2 regions of the Streptomyces sp. NPDC058289 genome follow, and region 1 is predicted to be linked to the other one. Evidence: riboswitches for the same ligand, from Rfam matches in the RefSeq annotation. Region 1 holds a riboswitch; the other holds the start of a gene.
What was found. A riboswitch is a leader RNA that binds a small molecule or an ion and turns the genes downstream of it on or off. The one in region 1 is predicted to bind ZMP and ZTP.
Positions count from the first base shown of each region.

Region 2: another riboswitch for ZMP and ZTP. It lies ahead of ACFVX6_RS03530 (bifunctional 5,10-methylenetetrahydrofolate dehydrogenase/5,10-methenyltetrahydrofolate cyclohydrolase); the one in region 1 lies ahead of glyA (serine hydroxymethyltransferase).

Region 1 covers NZ_JBHVYI010000032.1:65,737-74,460, forward strand. Annotated here, with positions in the region: gene ACFVX6_RS18625 (2'-5' RNA ligase family protein) at 1-86, opposite strand, end outside; gene trpS (tryptophan--tRNA ligase) at 215-1,228, opposite strand; gene glyA (serine hydroxymethyltransferase) at 1,726-3,006, opposite strand; ZMP/ZTP riboswitch at 3,042-3,132, opposite strand; gene rocD (ornithine--oxo-acid transaminase) at 3,242-4,447, shown strand; gene ACFVX6_RS18645 (glutathionylspermidine synthase family protein) at 4,468-5,658, opposite strand; gene ACFVX6_RS18650 (hypothetical protein) at 5,665-5,976, opposite strand; gene ACFVX6_RS18655 (hypothetical protein) at 6,092-6,919, shown strand; gene ACFVX6_RS18660 (PLP-dependent aminotransferase family protein) at 7,052-8,464, opposite strand; gene ACFVX6_RS18665 (carboxymuconolactone decarboxylase family protein) at 8,511-8,724, shown strand, end outside.
Region 2 covers NZ_JBHVYI010000005.1:12,068-20,791, reverse strand. Annotated here, with positions in the region: gene ACFVX6_RS03555 (SRPBCC family protein) at 1-37, shown strand, start outside; gene ACFVX6_RS03550 (ATP-binding protein) at 151-1,212, shown strand; gene ACFVX6_RS03545 (hypothetical protein) at 1,209-3,032, shown strand; gene ACFVX6_RS03540 (RNA polymerase sigma factor) at 3,037-4,611, opposite strand; gene ACFVX6_RS03535 (class I SAM-dependent methyltransferase) at 4,825-5,586, opposite strand; ZMP/ZTP riboswitch at 5,690-5,783, shown strand; gene ACFVX6_RS03530 (bifunctional 5,10-methylenetetrahydrofolate dehydrogenase/5,10-methenyltetrahydrofolate cyclohydrolase) at 5,920-6,765, shown strand; gene ACFVX6_RS03525 (peptide MFS transporter) at 6,926-8,428, shown strand; gene ACFVX6_RS03520 (MAB_1171c family putative transporter) at 8,454-8,724, opposite strand, start outside.

The DNA of each region.
Region 1 (8,724 bases):
TCCCCGAAGCCGGCTCGCAGCTCCTGAAGGCTGCTGCCGTACGGCTCCGGGACCGCGATCGAAACGCCGAGCGTTACGGTCCCCACGTAGCTCTCCTCCGCCTGTAGTCCTGTGCGTGGTCTGTGCTCCGCGTGTGCGTCGCACGAGTGCTGCCGCCCCAGTGTGGCGGCAGCACCCCCCAGATCGCCAGGGCCCTCTTTCTCTTGCGTGCCCGTCAGTGCTTCGCGGGCAGGAAACCGAGGTGGTCGTACGCCTGTGCCAGGGTCTCCGCGGCGACCGCCCTGGCCTTCTCCGCGCCCTTGGCCAGCAGGGAATCCAGGGTCTCCGGGTCGTCCAGGTACTCCTGGGTGCGCTGCTTGAAGGGTGTGACGAAATCGACCATCACGCCGGCCAGGTCGGTCTTGAGCGCGCCGTAGCCCTTGCCCTCGTACGCGGCCTCCAGCGCGGGGATGGACTCCCCCGTGAGAGTGGAGTAGATCGTGAGCAGGTTGCTGACGCCGGGCTTGTTCACGGCGTCGAACCGGACCACGGCCTCGGTGTCGGTGACCGCGCTCTTGATCTTCTTCTCGGTGGCCTTGGGCTCGTCGAGGAGGTTGATCAGGCCCTTGGGCGAAGAAGCCGACTTCGACATCTTGATCGCCGGGTCCTGGAGGTCGTAGATCTTCGCGACCTCCTTGACGATGTGCGCGGCGGGGAGGGTGAAGGTCTGCCCGAAGCGCTGGTTGAAGCGCTCGGCCAGGTCCCGGGTCAGCTCGATGTGCTGACGCTGGTCCTCGCCGACCGGGACGGCGTTCGCCTGGTAGAGCAGGATGTCGGCGACCTGGAGGATCGGGTACGTGAACAGGCCGACGGTGGCGTTGTTGGCGCCCGACTTCGCGGACTTGTCCTTGAACTGGGTCATCCGGCTGGCCTCGCCGAAACCGGTGATGCAGTTCATGACCCAGCCGAGCTGCGCGTGCTCGGGCACGTGGCTCTGGATGAAGAGCGTGCAGCGCTCGGGGTCGAGACCGGCGGCGAGGAGCTGCGCGGCGGAGAGCCTGGTGTTCGCGCGGAGATCCTTCGGATCCTGCGGCATGGTGATCGCGTGCAGGTCGACGACCATGTAGAAGGCGTCGTGCGTCTCCTGCAGGGCGACGTACTGCCGGATGGCTCCGAGGTAGTTCCCGAGGTGGAACGAACCGGAGGTGGGCTGGATGCCGGAGAGCGCGCGAGGACGATCAGAAGCCATGGCCCCATTCTCTCAGGTGTGACACGGGGCTCGGCCCCGCCACTGGCCGGAACCGGGCGGGTCGCTCCGCCCCCGCCCCACCCCCGCACGGGTACCGGGCGGTAGCGGCCCGTCCGGATCTTGCCTCGGCCGAGCGACCGCTTTCCCTCCTCCCGGCACCTGTCGACCACCGCTGCGCGGAGCCGGGGTCGGAGCCGGAGGCGAGCCCGCTGCGCGGAGCTCCCTGGGCGCCGCCACACCCGCGCGTCAAACGCCGGCGGGGCTGGATTCTCGCCGGCTTTCGGGGCGCGGGGTCCGGGGCGGAGCCCCAGGGCTTTTCAGCCGTCCGGCGTTCGAGGCGCGGGATCCGGGGCGGAGCCCCAGGGCTTTTCAGCCGTCCGGCGTTTGAGGACCGGGGTCTGGGGCGGAGCCCCAGGGGGGTCCGGGCGGAGCCCGGGGAACGGGGGAAGGGCGGGTAGGGGACGGCCCCCGCAGGGACCGGCCCCCCACCCGGAGGGTCAGGCGACCGGGAGGCCCGGGGCCGGGAAGGCCGCCATGAGGTCGGCCACCTCGGCCCGGATGGCGCCCAGGGCCGGCTCGTCACCCTTCGCCGCAGCGGTGACCGCACGCTCGATCCAGTCGGCGACCACGGCCATGTGCTCGGCGCGAAGCCCCCGCGAAGTCAGCGACGGCGTACCGATCCGGATACCCGACGGGTCGAACGGCTTGCGCGGGTCGAACGGCACCGTGTTGTAGTTCACGACGATCCCGGCCCGGTCCAGCGCCTTCGCCGCGATCTTGCCGGACACCGACTTCCCGGTCAGGTCGATCAGGATCAGGTGGTTGTCCGTACCGCCCGAGACCAGATCGAAGCCCCGCTCCAGCAGAGCCGCGGCCAGCGCCTTCGCGTTGGCCACGACCGCGTGCGCGTACGACACGAACGAGGGCTGCGCCGCCTCGTGCAGCGCCACCGCGATGCCGGCCGTCGTCTGGTTGTGCGGGCCGCCCTGGAGGCCGGGGAAGACCGCCTTGTCGATGGCCTTCGCGTGCTCCTCGCGGCACATCAGCATCGCCCCGCGCGGACCGCGCAGGGTCTTGTGGGTGGTCGTCGAGATCACGTCCACGTGACCCGCCGGGGACGGGTGGGCCCCGCCCGCGATCAGGCCGGCGATGTGGGCGACGTCGGCGACGAGGACCGAGCCCGCCTCCTTCGCGATCGACGCGAACGCCTCGAAGTCGATCGTGCGCGGGAGCGCCGTGCCGCCGCAGAAGATCACCTTGGGCCGCTCCGCCAGCGCGAGTTCCCGTACGGCGTCGTAGTCGATGAGACCCGTGTCGGCCTGGACCCCGTACTGCACGCCCCGGAACCAGGAGCCCGTCGCCGACACCCCCCAGCCGTGCGTCAGGTGCCCGCCCATCGGCAGGGCCATGCCCATCACGGTGTCGCCGGGCTTCGCGAAGGCCAGGTACACGGCCAGGTTCGCCGGGGAGCCGGAGTACGGCTGCACGTTGGCGTGGTCGACCCCGAAGAGGCCCTTCGCCCGCTCCACGGCCAGCGCCTCGATGCGGTCGATGTTCTGCTGGCCCTCGTAGTACCGGCGGCCCGGGTAGCCCTCGCTGTACTTGTTCTGCAGCACCGTGCCGGAAGCCTCCAGCACGGCCGAGGACACGTAGTTCTCGCTCGGGATGAGGCGGAGGGTCTCCGCCTGGAGGGTTTCCTCGGCGGCGACGAAGGACGCCAGCTCGGGGTCGGTCGCGAGCAGGGCGGGGTGGCGGTACGGGTGGTGGTTCGCGCTCATGGCGGCTCCTCCGGGGTCGATGTCGGATCTCGTCCCCGCGAGGCCCAGGCGAGCGGCCCTGTATGCGGTCGTGCGCGCACGGCTCCCCCGGAGTTGGTTCTCCGTGCGCCAGTCGCCGTGCGTGTCCGACACCTTAGCGGGCGCGCCGCAGATGAGGTTTCTCCGTCCGGTATTCGAGCGAGGATGGACAGTGACGCCACCCTCGTCACCGGCTTGACGGACGATCGGAGACCCCGTGTCGACAACTGCTGATGCCATCCGCTCCGCCGACGCGCACAGCGCGCACAACTACCACCCCCTGCCCGTCGTCGTCGCCACGGCGGAGGGCGCGTGGATGACCGACGTGGAGGGCCGCCGCTACCTCGACATGCTCGCGGGCTACTCGGCCCTGAACTTCGGCCACGGCAACCGCCGCCTGCTCGACGCCGCCCGCGCCCAGCTGGAGCGGGTCACCCTGACCTCGCGCGCCTTCCACCACGACCGCTTCGCGGACTTCTGTACCGAGCTCGCGGCACTGTGCGGCAAGGAGGCCGTCCTGCCCATGAACACGGGTGCGGAGGCCGTGGAGACGGCGGTGAAGACCGCCCGCAAGTGGGGGTACGAGGTCAAGGGCGTACCGGACGGCCACGCCAAGATCGTGGTGGCGGCCGACAACTTCCACGGCCGCACGACGACCATCGTCTCGTTCTCCACCGACCACGAGGCCCGCGACCACTTCGGCCCGTACACCCCCGGCTTCGAGATCGTCCCGTACGGGGACCTCACCGCGCTCGCCGCCGCCGTCACCTCCAACACCGTCGCCGTGCTCCTGGAGCCGATCCAGGGCGAGGCCGGCGTGCTCGTGCCGCCCGCCGGATACCTGCGGGGCGTACGGGAACTGACGCGCGAGCGGAACGTCCTGTTCATGGCCGACGAGATCCAGTCGGGCCTGGGCCGCACCGGGAAGACCTTCGCGTGCGAGCACGAGGGGGTCGTCCCCGACGTGTACATCCTCGGCAAGGCGCTGGGCGGCGGGGTCGTGCCCGTGTCGGCGGTGGTGGCCGACCTCGACGTGCTCGGCGTGTTCAAGCCGGGCGAGCACGGCTCCACCTTCGGCGGCAACCCGCTGGCCTGCGCCGTCGCCCTGGAGGTCATCGCGATGCTGCGCACCGGCGAGTACCAGCAGCGCGCCACCGAGCTGGGCGACCACCTGCACCGGGAGCTGAACCTGATGGTCGGCGGCGGCGCGGTGACCGCCGTACGGGGCCGCGGGCTGTGGGCGGGCGTGGACATCGACCCGGCGCGCGGCACCGGCCGGGAGATCTCCGAGAAGCTGATGGGGCTCGGAGTCCTGGTCAAGGACACCCACGGGTCGACGATCCGGATCGCGCCGCCGCTGGTGATCTCCAAGGAGGACCTGGACTGGGGGCTGGACCAGCTCAGGTCGGTCCTCGGCGCATAGAGCTACAGGATGCCGTGCCGTTAGAGAATGACGTGGGGCAGGAAGCGGGCGTACTCGTCCGTGACCGGCCCCGCCGATTCGCGGATGCCGAGACCCGCCGCCTCGTCCTCGACGACCCATGCGCCGAGCACCACCCGGTTGCCGTCGAAGTCGGGCAGCGGGGCGAGGCCCTGGAAGACGTACGTCTCGTCCTGCTCCGGTGCGAACGGCTCGCCGCCGACCGGGTGCAGGGTGACGCCCGCGCCCTCGCGGCCCAGCAGCGGCTTCGCCGCGTAGCCGGTGGTCGTGGCGAGTTCGCGCGGGCCGTCCAGGTAGGCGGGCAGCAGGTTCGGGTGCTCCGGGAAGAGCTCCCACAGGACCGCCAGCAGCGCCTTGTTGGAGAGCAGCATCTTCCACAGGGGCTCGATCCAGGCGGTGGTGCCGGAGCCGCCGCCGTGGTCGTACGTGCCGAGGACCTGCGGGGCGAACTCGTCGGTGGCCAGCCACTCCCACGGGTAGAGCTTGAAGATCGCGCGGATGAAGCCCAGCTTCTCGTCCACGAACCGGCCGGACAGGGAGTCCCAGCCGATCCGCTCCACCGACAGCTCCCGCGTGTCGATGCCGGCCTGCTCGGCGGTCTCCTGGAGGTAGGCGACCGTCATCAGGTCCTCGCCGAGCTCGTCGGTCTCGGAGTGCGCGAAGTGCACCGGGCCGGCCGGCAGCAGCTCCGCCTGGCGGCGCCAGGCGTCGACGAGCCGCTCGTGGAGGGAGTTCCACTGGTCGGCGCCGGGGAAGCGCTCCTCCATCCAGAACCACTGCGGGCTGGCCGCCTCCACGAGGGAGGTGGGCGTGTCGGCGTTGTACTCCAGCATCTTGGCGGGGCTGCCGGAGCCGTCGTAGCGCAGGTCGAAGCGGCCGTAGAGCGAGGGCTGTTCGGCGCGGCGCCGCCAGGACTCGGCGATCAGCGCGGCGAGCTTCGGGTCGGTGATGCCGAGGTCGGCGAAGCGGTCGTGGTCGACTATGTGCTGGGCCGCCGCCAGACACATGGCGTGCAGCTCCTCGACGACGTTCTCCAGCGCCTCGACCTCGGGGAGGGTGAAGGAGTAGTACGCGCTCTCGTCCCAGTAGGGGCGCAGGGAGTCGTCGGGGTAGCGGGTGAGGGGATAGATCAGCCCCTGCTCCTCGACGGTCTTCTGCCAGTCGGGGCGGGGCTCGATGGTGTGGCGCTTCACGCTGGATCAGCCGCCCGAGGAGCTCTTGTGGCTGCCGCCGATGCCGCCGCGGGTGACGGCGGACTTGTCGAAGCTGCCGCCGCTGACCTTGTTCTTCGCGACGGTGCCGCCGTAGTAGTACGCGCCGCGGCCGCCGCTCTTGCACTCCTTGGAGTTCAGCTTCTCCAGGGTGGCGCGGTCCGCGCAGCGCTTGTCGGGCTCGTTGCTGCTGCCGCAGGCCACCAGGGCCGCGGCGAGCAGGCCCATGCCGCCGAGGGCGACCGTGCCGGAGCGCATGCGGCGTTTGGTGCGCGTGGTGTCGGTGCTGCTGCTGTCCATGGACTGTTCGCTCCCCCTGGGTGGCCGGCTGCGCACAGACTAGAACGGCCGCCCCGGCCGACGGAATCCGGCCGACGCGGGATCCGTGACCTAGAGTCGGTTCGTGCTCATTGGGATGATTTGCGCGCTCGGTGCGGCGGTCTGCTTCGGCACGGCGTCGGTTCTGCAGGCGGTGGCGGCGCGGGCCGCGGAGCCGGGAACGGGCTCCGGGGTCGACACCGCCCTCCTCCTGCGGGCGCTGCGCCAGTGGCGCTATCTCGCCGGACTCGGGCTGGACGGGGTCGGCTTCGTCCTCCAGATCATCGCCCTGCGGCACAGCCCGATCTACGCGGTGGGCGCGGCCCTCGCGGCCAGCCTCGCGGTGACCGCGGTGGTCGCGGCGCGGCTGCTGCGGGTGCGGCTGAGCGGGACGGAGTGGGGCGCGGTCGCGGTGGTGTGCGCGGGGCTGGTGATGCTGGGGCTGGCGTCCGGGGAAGAGGGCTCGGGCCGGGGCACGCTCGCGCTGAAGCTGGGGCTGCTGGCGGTGGCCGGGCTGGTGCTGGTGGTCGGGGCCGTGGCGGGCGGGCTGCCGGACCGCAGCCGGGCGCTGACGCTGGGTCTGGCGGCCGGGACGGGCTTCGGGGTGGTGGAGGTGGCGGTCCGGCTCATCGACGACATCTCGCTCTCCGCACTGTCGAACCCGGCGTTCTACGCCCTGCTGCTCGGCGGCGGCTCCGCCTTCCTGCTGCTCACCTCGGCGCTCCAGCGCGGCTCCGTGACGGCGGCGACCGCCGGGCTGGTGCTGGGCGAGACGATCGGGCCGGCGGTGGTGGGCGTGGCCTGGCTGGGCGACCGCACCCGCGAGGGCCTGACCTGGCTGGCGATCGCGGGCTTCGTGGTGGCCGTGGCCGGAGCCCTGGCCCTGGCCCGCTTCGGCGAACCCCCGGCGGAGCCGGGCCACTGAGCCCCGGGGAGGACCGGGGTCTGGGGCGGAGCCCCAGGGTCCTTTCAGCCCGTCCGGCGTTTGAGGACCGGGTCCGGGCAGAGCCCGGGGAACGGGCGAAGGGCGGGTAGGGGACAGCCCCGCAGGGCCTCGTCACGGGAGCGCAGCGACCAGCGCGGCCAGGGTGGGCGCCCAAGCACTCTGGGACGGGGTCCCGAAGCCGACGACGAGGGCCTCGCGCGAGGGCATCGCCGCCTGCGGGTGCCGAAAGAAGGACAGCGGCAGCAGGCCCAGGTCCTGCCAGGCGGCCGACCGCAGGGCCGCCCTTTCGCCGCCCGGCGGGAGGTCCAGTACCGCGTGCAGTCCCGCGGCGATGCCGGAGACCACCGCGCGGTCCCCGACGGCCGCCACCAGCTCGTCGCGCCGCCGCCGGTAGCGCAGCCGCATCTCCCGCACGTGCCGGTCGTACGCCCCCGACCGGATGAACTCCGCGAGCGTCAGCTGGTCCAGCGCGCTGGAGCTCCAGTCGCTCCCGTCCTTCACCGCGAGCACCTCGTCCATCAGCGGCCCGGGCACCACCATCCAGCCCATGCGCAGCCCCGGCGCCAGGGACTTGCTCGCCGTGCCCAGGTACACCACCCGGTCCGGGTCCAGTCCCTGGAGCGCGCCGACCGGCTGGCGGTCGTAGCGGAACTCCCCGTCGTAGTCGTCCTCCAGGATCAGCCCGCCCGTGGACCGGGCCCAGTCCACCGCCGCCGCCCGCCGCCCGGGCGTCAGCGCGGCGCCCGTCGGGAACTGGTGCGCCGGCGTCAGCAGCACCGCCCCCGCGCCCGAACCGGCCAGCTCGGTGGTGCGGGCCCCCGCCCCGTCCACCGCCAGCGGCCGCGTCCGCAGCCCGGCGCCGGTCAGCAGCGCCCGGTGCACGTCCAGCCCGTACCCCTCCACCGCCATCTCCCGGATCCGGCGCGCCCGCAGCATCCTCGCGAGCAGCGGCAGGCCCTGGCCGAAGCCCGCGCACAGCACGATGTGTTCGGGGTCGGCGTACACCCCGCGGGCCCGCGCCAGGTACCCGGCGAGTGCCTCCCGCAGCTCCACCCGGCCGCGCGGGTCCGCGTACCCGAAGGCCTCGTTCGGGGCCTCGGTCAGCGCCCGCCGGGCCGCCGCCAGCCAGGCGGCGCGCGGGAAGCCGCCCAGGTCCGGGGAGCCGGGCTTCAGGCTGTACGAGGTCTGCGCGCGCACGGGGCGCCGTACGGGCACGGCCGCCGCGGGACGCCGCACCCCGACCCCGGCCCGGACCCCGACCCGCTCCGCGATCCGGGTCCCGGAGCCCCGGCGCGCGGTCAGCCAGCCTTCGGCGACGAGCTCGGCATAGGCCTCGGCGACGGTGTTGCGGGCGATCCCGAGGTCCACCGCGAGCGACCGGGAGGAGGGCAGCCGGGTCCCCGGGGCCAGCCGCCCGCTGCGCGCGGCCTCGCGCAGCGCCTCGGTCAGCCCGGCCCGGACACCGCGCCCGGGGGCCGGTTCCAGATGCAGGTCGGCGCCGAAAGTGGCCCACGATTCCGTCATGGATATGGACCATATAGGCGGGCCGCCCGGCTCCTAGGCTGATGCCATGACCCACACGGAGAAGGCACCCGAACACACCCCCCGCATGCAGTTCGCGAAGCTCGCCCCGGAGTTCTACAAGGCCGCCGTGGCCCTGGACGCGGCCGCGGCCAAGGGGCTGGACCCGGCCCTGGTCGAGCTCGTCAAACTGCGCGCCTCCCAGATCAACCACTGCGCCTTCTGCATCGACATGCACTCCAAGGACGCCCTCGCGGCGGGCG
Region 2 (8,724 bases), on a different contig from region 1:
GAAGCTCAAGCACCTGCTGGAGCACTCTGCGGCCTGAGCGCTAGGGGGTGTCTTGCCCTCGGAGGCCCGGAAAAACCGGGTGCTCCGGGACATGCGGTGTGCTCACACTGGGCGCACCGCGTACCCGGACCCCTAAGGACATCTCCGCCCGTGCAGGCTGCCGTCACCGTCACCCCCGCCCAGCTCCCCGAACTGCTCCTCGGCCTCGCCACCGTGCGGCCCGTGTTCCTCTGGGGAGCACCCGGCATCGGCAAGTCCTCGCTCGTGCGGAAGTTCGCCGACTCGCTGGGGCTGGAGTGCGTGAGCCTGCTCGGGACCCAGCTCGCGCCCGAGGACCTGATCGGCGTGCCGCAGATCCGTGACGGGCGTTCCGTGTTCTGCCCGCCCGAGGCCATTGCCCGCGACGAGCCGTACTGCCTGTTCCTCGACGAGCTCAACGCCGCGGGCCCCGACGTGCAGAAGGCCTTCTACTCCCTCATCCTCGACCGGCGGATCGGCTCCTACGAGCTGCCCGCGGGCTCCATCGTCATCGGCGCGGGCAACCGGGCCACCGACAACGCCCTGGCCCGGCCCATCGCCTCCGCGCTGGTCAACCGGCTCACCCACGTCCACCTGGACGCCTCCGCCATGGACTGGCTGGTCTGGGCCGGCGAGCACGGCATCCACCCGTGGGTCACCGACTACCTCACCGACCGGCCCGACCACCTGTGGTCGCAGCCGCCCAAGACGGAGGAGCCGTTCTCCACGCCGCGCTCCTGGCACATGCTGTCCGACGCCCTGCACTCCTTCGGCCAGGACCTGGACGAGACGACCCTGAAGGTGATCGCCCACGGCACCCTCACCCCGGCGCACGCCGTCTCCTTCTGCGGCTACGCGAAGATCGTCCGCCACTCCTTCGGCATCGAGGCGATCATGAAGGGCGACGCGAACTGGCCCACCCGCCTCGCCGACCGCGACCTGCTCTACTACCTGGCCGACGCCTTCCGCGGTCGGCTGGTCAAGGAGCTGCCCGCACAGCGCGAACACGTCTCGCCCGCCGTCCGGCAGACCGCCTACCGGGCCAAGTCCCTCCTCGTCCAGCTCGCCGAGATCTCCGTCGAGGTCGCCCAGACCGTCATCGCCGACGACGCCGACGGCCTGCCCGTGCTGCCCGCCTGGTTCCTCGTCGAAGCGGCCCGCGACATGCCGCGCCTGGTCGAGGCCCGCCGGTGACCCGCACCACCCGCAGCACCCGCAAGAGCACCGGCAACGCCAAGCCCGACCCGGCCGCCCAGGCCTTCGCCGAGGGCCTCGCCCTGGTCAAGCGGAACCCGGCGCTCGCCGCCGTCTCCGCCACCATCTGCCGTCAGGCCAAGTGCGCGGCCACCCCCGCCGGGGGACTGGCGGCCGTCGACTCCAACGGCACCGTCCACGTCCACCCCACCAAGCGCGCCACGCCCGAGGAATGGGCCTGGACGCTCTCCCACGCGCTGCTCCACCTCGGCTTCGGACACGTCCCCGCCGCCAAGGACGAGGACCGCCCCCAGCCCGACCGCTTCGACCTGGCCGCCCGCTGCGCCGTCGTCAACCGCTTCCTGGCGAGCTTCGCACCCGGCTGGACCCCGGACCGCCTGCCCGCCGAGCACCCCGGCGGTGACGAGGACCTGCTCGCCGCCCGCTGGCGCCGCGACGGCATCCCCGCGGCCCACGAGAACTGCGGCACCGCCGGAGATCACCCCGACCAGGTCCTGGTGACCTGGAGGGCGTGGAACACGGCCGTCCCCGACTGGGAGACCGCCTTCGCGCACGCCCTGACCCGCAGCGTCTCGGCCGCCATGGACGTGGCCGGCGGCCGCCGCGACCGGGTCACCGGGGAGCGCGTCCGCCTCCACCCGTGGGACCGGGCCCTGAACTGGTTCGTGTCCTCGTACCCGCTGCTCGGGGGTCTCGCCGCCGGGCTGAAGATCGTCGCCGACGCAGAACTGGCCCGCGCCCAGGGCATCGACATCGCCGCCGTCAGCGCGAGCGCCGGGGAGATCTACGTCAACCCGCTGCGCAGCTTCGCCGACGGGGAATGGCGGTTCATCCTGGCCCACGAGATGCTGCACGCCGCCCTGCGCCACGGGGAGCGCCGCGGCGCCCGCGACCCGTACCTGCACAACGTGGCCGCCGACTACGTGGTCAACGGCTGGCTCGTGGAGATGGACGTCGGCGAGATGCCCGAGGGGCTGCTCCACGACCCGGCGCTGAAAGGCCTCTCCGTCGAGGAGGTCTACGACCGGATCACCTCCGACCTGCGCCGCATGCGCCGCCTCGCCACCCTGCGCGGCAAGGGCCGCGGGGACATCCTGGGCGAGCCGCTGCCCCACTCGGGCAGCTGCCCGTACACGGACCTTGACGACTTCTACCGGCGCGGCCTGGTCCAGGGCTTCGACCTGCACGCGTACGGGGAGCGCGGACTGCTGCCCGCCGGGCTCATCCAGGAGATCCGGGCGCTGGCCCACCCGCCGGTGCCGTGGGACGCGGCGCTCGCCCGCTGGTTCGACGAGTACGTGCCGCGGCCCGTGGCCGTACGGTCCTACGCCCGCCCGGCCCGCAGGCAGGCCTCGACGCCGGACATCCCGCGCGCGGGCCGGTACTTCCCGCCGGAGGAGACCGCCCGCTGCACCTTCGGCGTGGTCCTCGACACCTCGGGGTCGATGAACGCCGCCCTGCTCGGCAAGGCGCTGGGCGCGATCGCCTCGTACGCGGAAGCCCGCGACGTACCGGCGGCACGCGTCGTGTTCTGCGACGCGGCGCCGTACGACGCGGGCTATCTGCCACCGACCGAGATCGCCGGGCGGGTCCGGGTCCGCGGACGGGGCGGCACGGTTCTGCAACCGGGCATCGACCTGCTGCACCGGGCGGAGGACTTCCCGCCCGGGGCGCCGGTCCTCGTGATCACGGACGGCGGGTGCGACACCCTGCGGATCCGGCGCGAGCACGCCTATCTGATCCCGCAGGGTGCCTCCCTGCCGTTCGCGCCCCGAGGGCCGGTCTTCCGACTGACCTGAAGGTTTAGTCGAGGTAGTCGCGCAGCACCTGCGAGCGCGACGGGTGGCGGAGCTTCGACATGGTCTTCGACTCGATCTGGCGGATGCGCTCACGGGTGACCCCGTACACGCGGCCGATCTCGTCGAGGGTCTTCGGCTGGCCGTCGTTGAGGCCGTAGCGCATGGAGACCACGCCCGCCTCGCGCTCCGAGAGCGTGCCCAGAATGGACTGGAGCTGCTCCTGGAGGAAGGTGAAGGAGACCGCGTCGGCCGGCACGACCGCCTCGGAGTCCTCGATGAGGTCACCGAACTCGCTGTCGCCCTCCTCACCCAGCGGGGTGTGCAGGGAGATCGGCTCGCGGCCGTACTTCTGGACCTCGATGACCTTCTCGGGGGTCATGTCGAGTTCCTTGCCCAGCTCCTCCGGAGTGGGCTCCCGGCCGAGGTCCTGGAGCATCTGGCGCTGGACACGGGCCAGCTTGTTGATGATCTCGACCATGTGGACGGGGATGCGGATGGTGCGCGACTGGTCGGCCATGGCACGCGTGATCGCCTGCCGGATCCACCAGGTCGCGTACGTGGAGAACTTGAAGCCCTTGGTGTAGTCGAACTTCTCCACGGCGCGGATCAGACCGACGTTGCCTTCCTGGATCAGGTCCAGGAAGAGCATGCCGCGGCCGGTGTAGCGCTTGGCGAGGGAGACCACGAGGCGGAGGTTGGCCTCCAGCAGGTGGTTCTTGGCCCGGCGGCCGTCCTCGACGAGGATCTCCAGCTCGCGCTTGAACGCGGGCTTGTGGTCCTCCTCCTCTTCGAGCTTGTACTCGGAGAAGAGACCGGCCTCGATGCGCTTGGCGAGCTCCACCTCCTGCTCGGCGTTGAGCAGCGGCACCTTGCCGATGAGCTTGAGGTAGTCCTTGACGGGGTCGGCGGTGGCGCCGGCGACCATGACGGTCTGGGCCGGAGCGTCGTCCTCGTCGTCGTCGGACAGGACGAAGCCGGCGCTGCCGCCCGTCTTGGGCGTCTCCTTCTCGTCGCCCTCGTCCAGGTCCTCGGCCGCCCAGTCCTCGCCCAGGGCGACGGGGGCGTCGCCCTCGTCGCCGTCCTTGGCGGTCTTCTTCGTGGCGGCCGTCTTCTTCACGGCGGTCTTCTTGACGGCGGTCTTCTTGACCGTCCGCTTCTTCGGCGCGGTGGCGGCCTCTGCCGCCACCTCCTCCTCGGTCCCGGAGGCCGACGGGTCGGATATCGCCGCGGCGGGGGTGGTGGCGGCCGTCTTGCGCGCACCGATGAGGCGCGGCGGGGCGGCAGCCTTCTTGGCGACGGTGCGCGCCGGGGCGGCGGCCGCCTTGCGCGCCTTCTTGGCGGGAGCCTTCGTGGCGGGGGCGGCACTGACGTGCAGCGCGACGCCCTCCTCGTCCAGGACCTGGTTCAGGCTGCGCAGGACCCGCTTCCACTGGTCCACCGGGATGCGGCCGGCCTCGAAGGCCTGGCGCACGTCATCACCGTTGATGTGACCCTGCTCGCGGCCACGCTCGACAAGCGCGACCAGGGCCTCGGATTCGGCGATCTCCGTGGGGAACGTACGGGACGGGCTGAGCGACACAAGGAGCCTCTCGTTGCGAACAGATAAGGGGTGGCGGGACATCATCGCGCGAACTCGGGAAACAGACCCGAGGGGGGTCTGTATTCCGGGCCGCACGAGGACACCTGTCGGTTCATCGCATGCCCGAGTAGATTCGTTACGCGCTGAATTGAGTGACCTGCGCCACGCTGTGACCGGGGGGCCGGTCGCGGGTGGTCGCGTCCGTCCGTTTTGTCAGCCCGTTTTGCGGGCCTCGATGAGAAAACGGGCGGTGTGTGCGACGAACGGGCCTTCGCGCTCGATCTGTTCGTGCAGCTCGCGCAACCGGTCCCGATGCTGCCCGACCGTGAAGCCCGGCACCATCCAGATCACCTTCCTCAGAAAGTAGATCACGGCTCCGATGTCGTGGAACTCCGTCCGCAGCCGCTCGGAGCGCAGATCGACCACCTCCAGCCCCGCTTTCGTGGCCTCGGCGACCGCGTCGTCGGGGTGCCGGCCCCGCCGGACCTCCTCCGGCTGCGGGCCCAGGAAGTACTCCACGAGCTCGAAAACGCTCGCCGGGCCGACCTGCTGGGAGAGGTACGTGCCGCCGGGCTTCAGCACCCGCGCGATCTCCTCCCACCAGATCGTCACCGGATGCCGGCTGGAGACGAACTCGAAGGCCCCGTCGCCGAACGGCAACGGCGGCTCGTCAAAGTCCGCGACCACCACCGCGCCCAGCGGGTGAAGACGCCTTGTCGCTTTATTGATGTTTGGCGGCCACGATTCGGTGGCCACCGTCAGCCGGGGCAGGGGCCCGGCTCCGGCGAGCACCTCTCCGCCGCCGGTCTGGATGTCCAGGGCGGAGTCGACCTGTGCCAGGCGCCGCGCCAGGAGGCGCTGGTAGCCCCAGGAGGGGCGTTGCTCGGTGGCGCGGCCGTCGAGCCAGGAGAAGTCCCAGCCGTCCACGGAGACGGATTCCGCTTCGGCGACGAGATGGTCGAAAGTGCGCGTCATGTCTCGATCGTCCCAGGTCCGGGCCCGGTCATCCACCGGATTGCCGGGCGCGGGCCCCGCCACGGCCCCTGCCGGTGACCCGCCGGGGGTTCGCCTACACTGGGCGGCGGGCCGTGACTGGCGTTCGGGTGGATCACCACCGGGGAGCGGCCCGGCGTACGCCCGTACGTCGACTGCCGCGCGCCTGGGCGAACCGCGATCCCGCAGCGACGCTCAGGAGCCCCGATGACAACTCAGACGACTGCCCCGACCGTTTCCACCACCCCGGCCGTTCCCGGCGCCCAGACCGCCCCCGGAGCCCACGGCGACCAGCCGGAGCGGACCGCCGTGCTGATGGACGGCACCGCCCTCGCCCGCCGCATCTCGGAGCAGACCGCCGAGTACGCCGCGAAGATCACCGAGCGCACCGGAACGGCCCCCTGTCTGGCGACCGTGCTGGTCGGCGAGGACCCCGCGTCCGTCACCTACGTCCGCATGAAGCAGAACCGCTGCGCCAAGGCCGGGATCACCTCCCGCCACGTGGAGCTGCCGGCCGCGACGACCACCGAGGAGCTCGTCGCCACCCTGACCGCGCTCTCCGAGGACCCGGAGATCAGCGGCATCCTGCTCCAGCACCCCGTCCCGCACCACATCGACGAGCGCGCCGCCTTCGAGGCCATCGCCCCGGGCAAGGACGTCGACGGGGTCACCATGCACTCCTTCGCCGCCATGGGCTTCGGACTGCCGGGCTTCGTCTCCTGCACCCCCGGCGGCATCATGCGGCTGCTGGCGGCCTACGACGTGGACCTGACCGGGAAGCACGCCGTGGTCGTCGGGCGCAGCGCGATCCTGGGCAAGCCCGCCGGGATGCTGCTGCTGGAGCAGAACGCCACCGTCACCTACTGCCACTCCCGCACCGTGGACCTGCCGTCCATCGTCCGTCAGGCGGACGTGCTGGTCGCCGCCGTGGGCAAGGCCGAGTTCATCCGCGGCGAGGACATCAAGCCGGGCGCCGTGGTCCTGGACGCCGGCTACAACGAGGGCAACGTCGGCGACGTCCACTTCGAGTCGGCCGCCGCCCGCGCCTCGCTGATCACCCCGGTCCCGGGCGGCGTCGGCCCGATGACCATCGCGGTGCTGCTGGAGCAGACCGTGCAGGCCGCCGCCGCGCAGGCCGGCCTGGCCCTCGCGGACCTCTGACCCGCGCCCCGCTCCCCTCGGTACGACGAACGCCCCGGGCCCTTCGGTCCGGGGCGTTCCGTTTCCCGCGGTAACGGGCCGAACGACCGATCCCGGTCCGGCGCGACAGGGCTCCAATGAATATGTGAAGCCTTCGATGGATATGCGCAAGCCCCCGGCGTTGGACGCAGCACCGGACGCGGCGGCGGTGGGCGGGAAGCGCCACCCGCGCGGGCTCGCCACCCTCGTCCTCGCCGAGCTGTGGGAGCGTTTCAGCCTCTACGGCATGGTCGCCATCCTCGTGCACTTCCTCGCCGCCTCCCGCGGCCACGGGGGCATGGGACTCCACGAGGGCACCGCGGAGGCCGTGGAAGGCGTCTACATGGCCATGATCTCGCTGCTGGCGCTGCCCGGCGGCTGGATCGCCGACCGGTTCCTCGGCGCCCGGCGGGCCGTCCTGTGGGGCGGCGTGGTCATCATGGCCGGCCACGTCCTGATGGCCGTCCCGAACCCGGTCTTCGTCTGGCCCGGCCTGGTCCTCATCGTCATCGGCACCGGCCTGCTCAAGCCGAACATCTCCGCGCTGGTCGGCCGGCTGTACGCCGCCGACGACGACCAGCGGCGCGACGCCGGCTACTCGATCTTCTACATGGGCATCAACCTCGGTGCCGTCATCGCCCCGCTCGTCGTCGGCTACCTCGGCGAGGAGGTCAACTGGCACCTCGGCTTCGGCGCCGCCGCCGTCGGCATGGCCCTCGGCCTGGTCCAGTACGTCCTGGGCGGTCGGCGCCTGTCGGAGCAGCTGCGCGCCGAGCCCGTGGTCCGGCTCACCCCCGCCGAGCGGGCCAAGGTGCGCAGGTCCTCCTCGTACGGTCTGGTCTTCACCGCCGTACTGGTCACCCTGCTGGCCGCCTCGCACGCGCTGAGCATCGACAACATCACCTTCGTGCTGACGGTCGTCGCCGTGGTGGTCCCGGCGGGCGTGCTGCTCTCGATGTACCGCAGCCCCAAGATCGACCGGGTCGAGAAGACCCGGCTGCGGGCGTACGTCTGGCTCTTCCTGGCCGCCACGCTGTTCTGGCTGGTCTACGACCAGATGGGCAACGAGCTGAACCTGTTCGCCGCCCAGAAGACCGACCTGTCCCTGTTCGGCCGGCACATCCCGGCCAGCTGGACGCAGTCGCTGCCCTCGCTGTTCGTGATCATCCTGGCCCCCGTCTTCGCCGCCTTCTGGGTGCGCCGGGGCAAGCACATGAGCACCCCGTTCAAGTTCGGCGTGGCCCTGCTGCTGACCGGCGCCTCCTTCGTGGTCATGTCGGGCGCCGCGGCCATCGCCTCCAGCGGGGTCAAGGTTTCGCTTATGTGGCTGGTGGGCGTGTACGTGATCCAGGTGATGGGCGAGATGTGCCTGAGCCCGGTGGGCCTCTCGGTCACCACCAAGCTCGCCCCGCGGGCCTTCACCAATCAGATGATGGGCGTCTGGTTCCTCGCCGCCGCCACCGGCGACGCGATCGGCGCGCAGCTGCCCCGGCTCGACGCGGTCATCGGACAGAGCTGGAACTTCCTGTGGCAGGGCGCCATGGTGATCGCGGCCGGCGCGGTCATGGTCTTCTTCACCAAGCGGCTCAAGGTCCTGACGGGCGAGGCGGCCGCGGCCCGCGAAACGGTGGCGGTCGCGGCCTGACCGGGCCCCCGCACGAGGCCCGCGGTCAGGAACGCGTGGCCCGGTTGCGGGCCCTGGCCACGATCGGGGAGGTCTGGAACGCGTGGGCCAGCTCGGTCAGCGGGCGGGAGTCCAGACGGTACGCGCCTGGGAAGTCGGGGTGGGCCCCGGCCGCGGGGGCGGTCTCCTGGCCGGTCTCCTGGCCGGCCTCCGCACGGTGGACCTCCGCCCGGTCGGCCTCCGCACGGTGGCGGCAGGCCGCCGCCAGCATGGCCGCGTCCGACACGAGGGCGGCCTCCTCCTCGGACCGGCCCTGA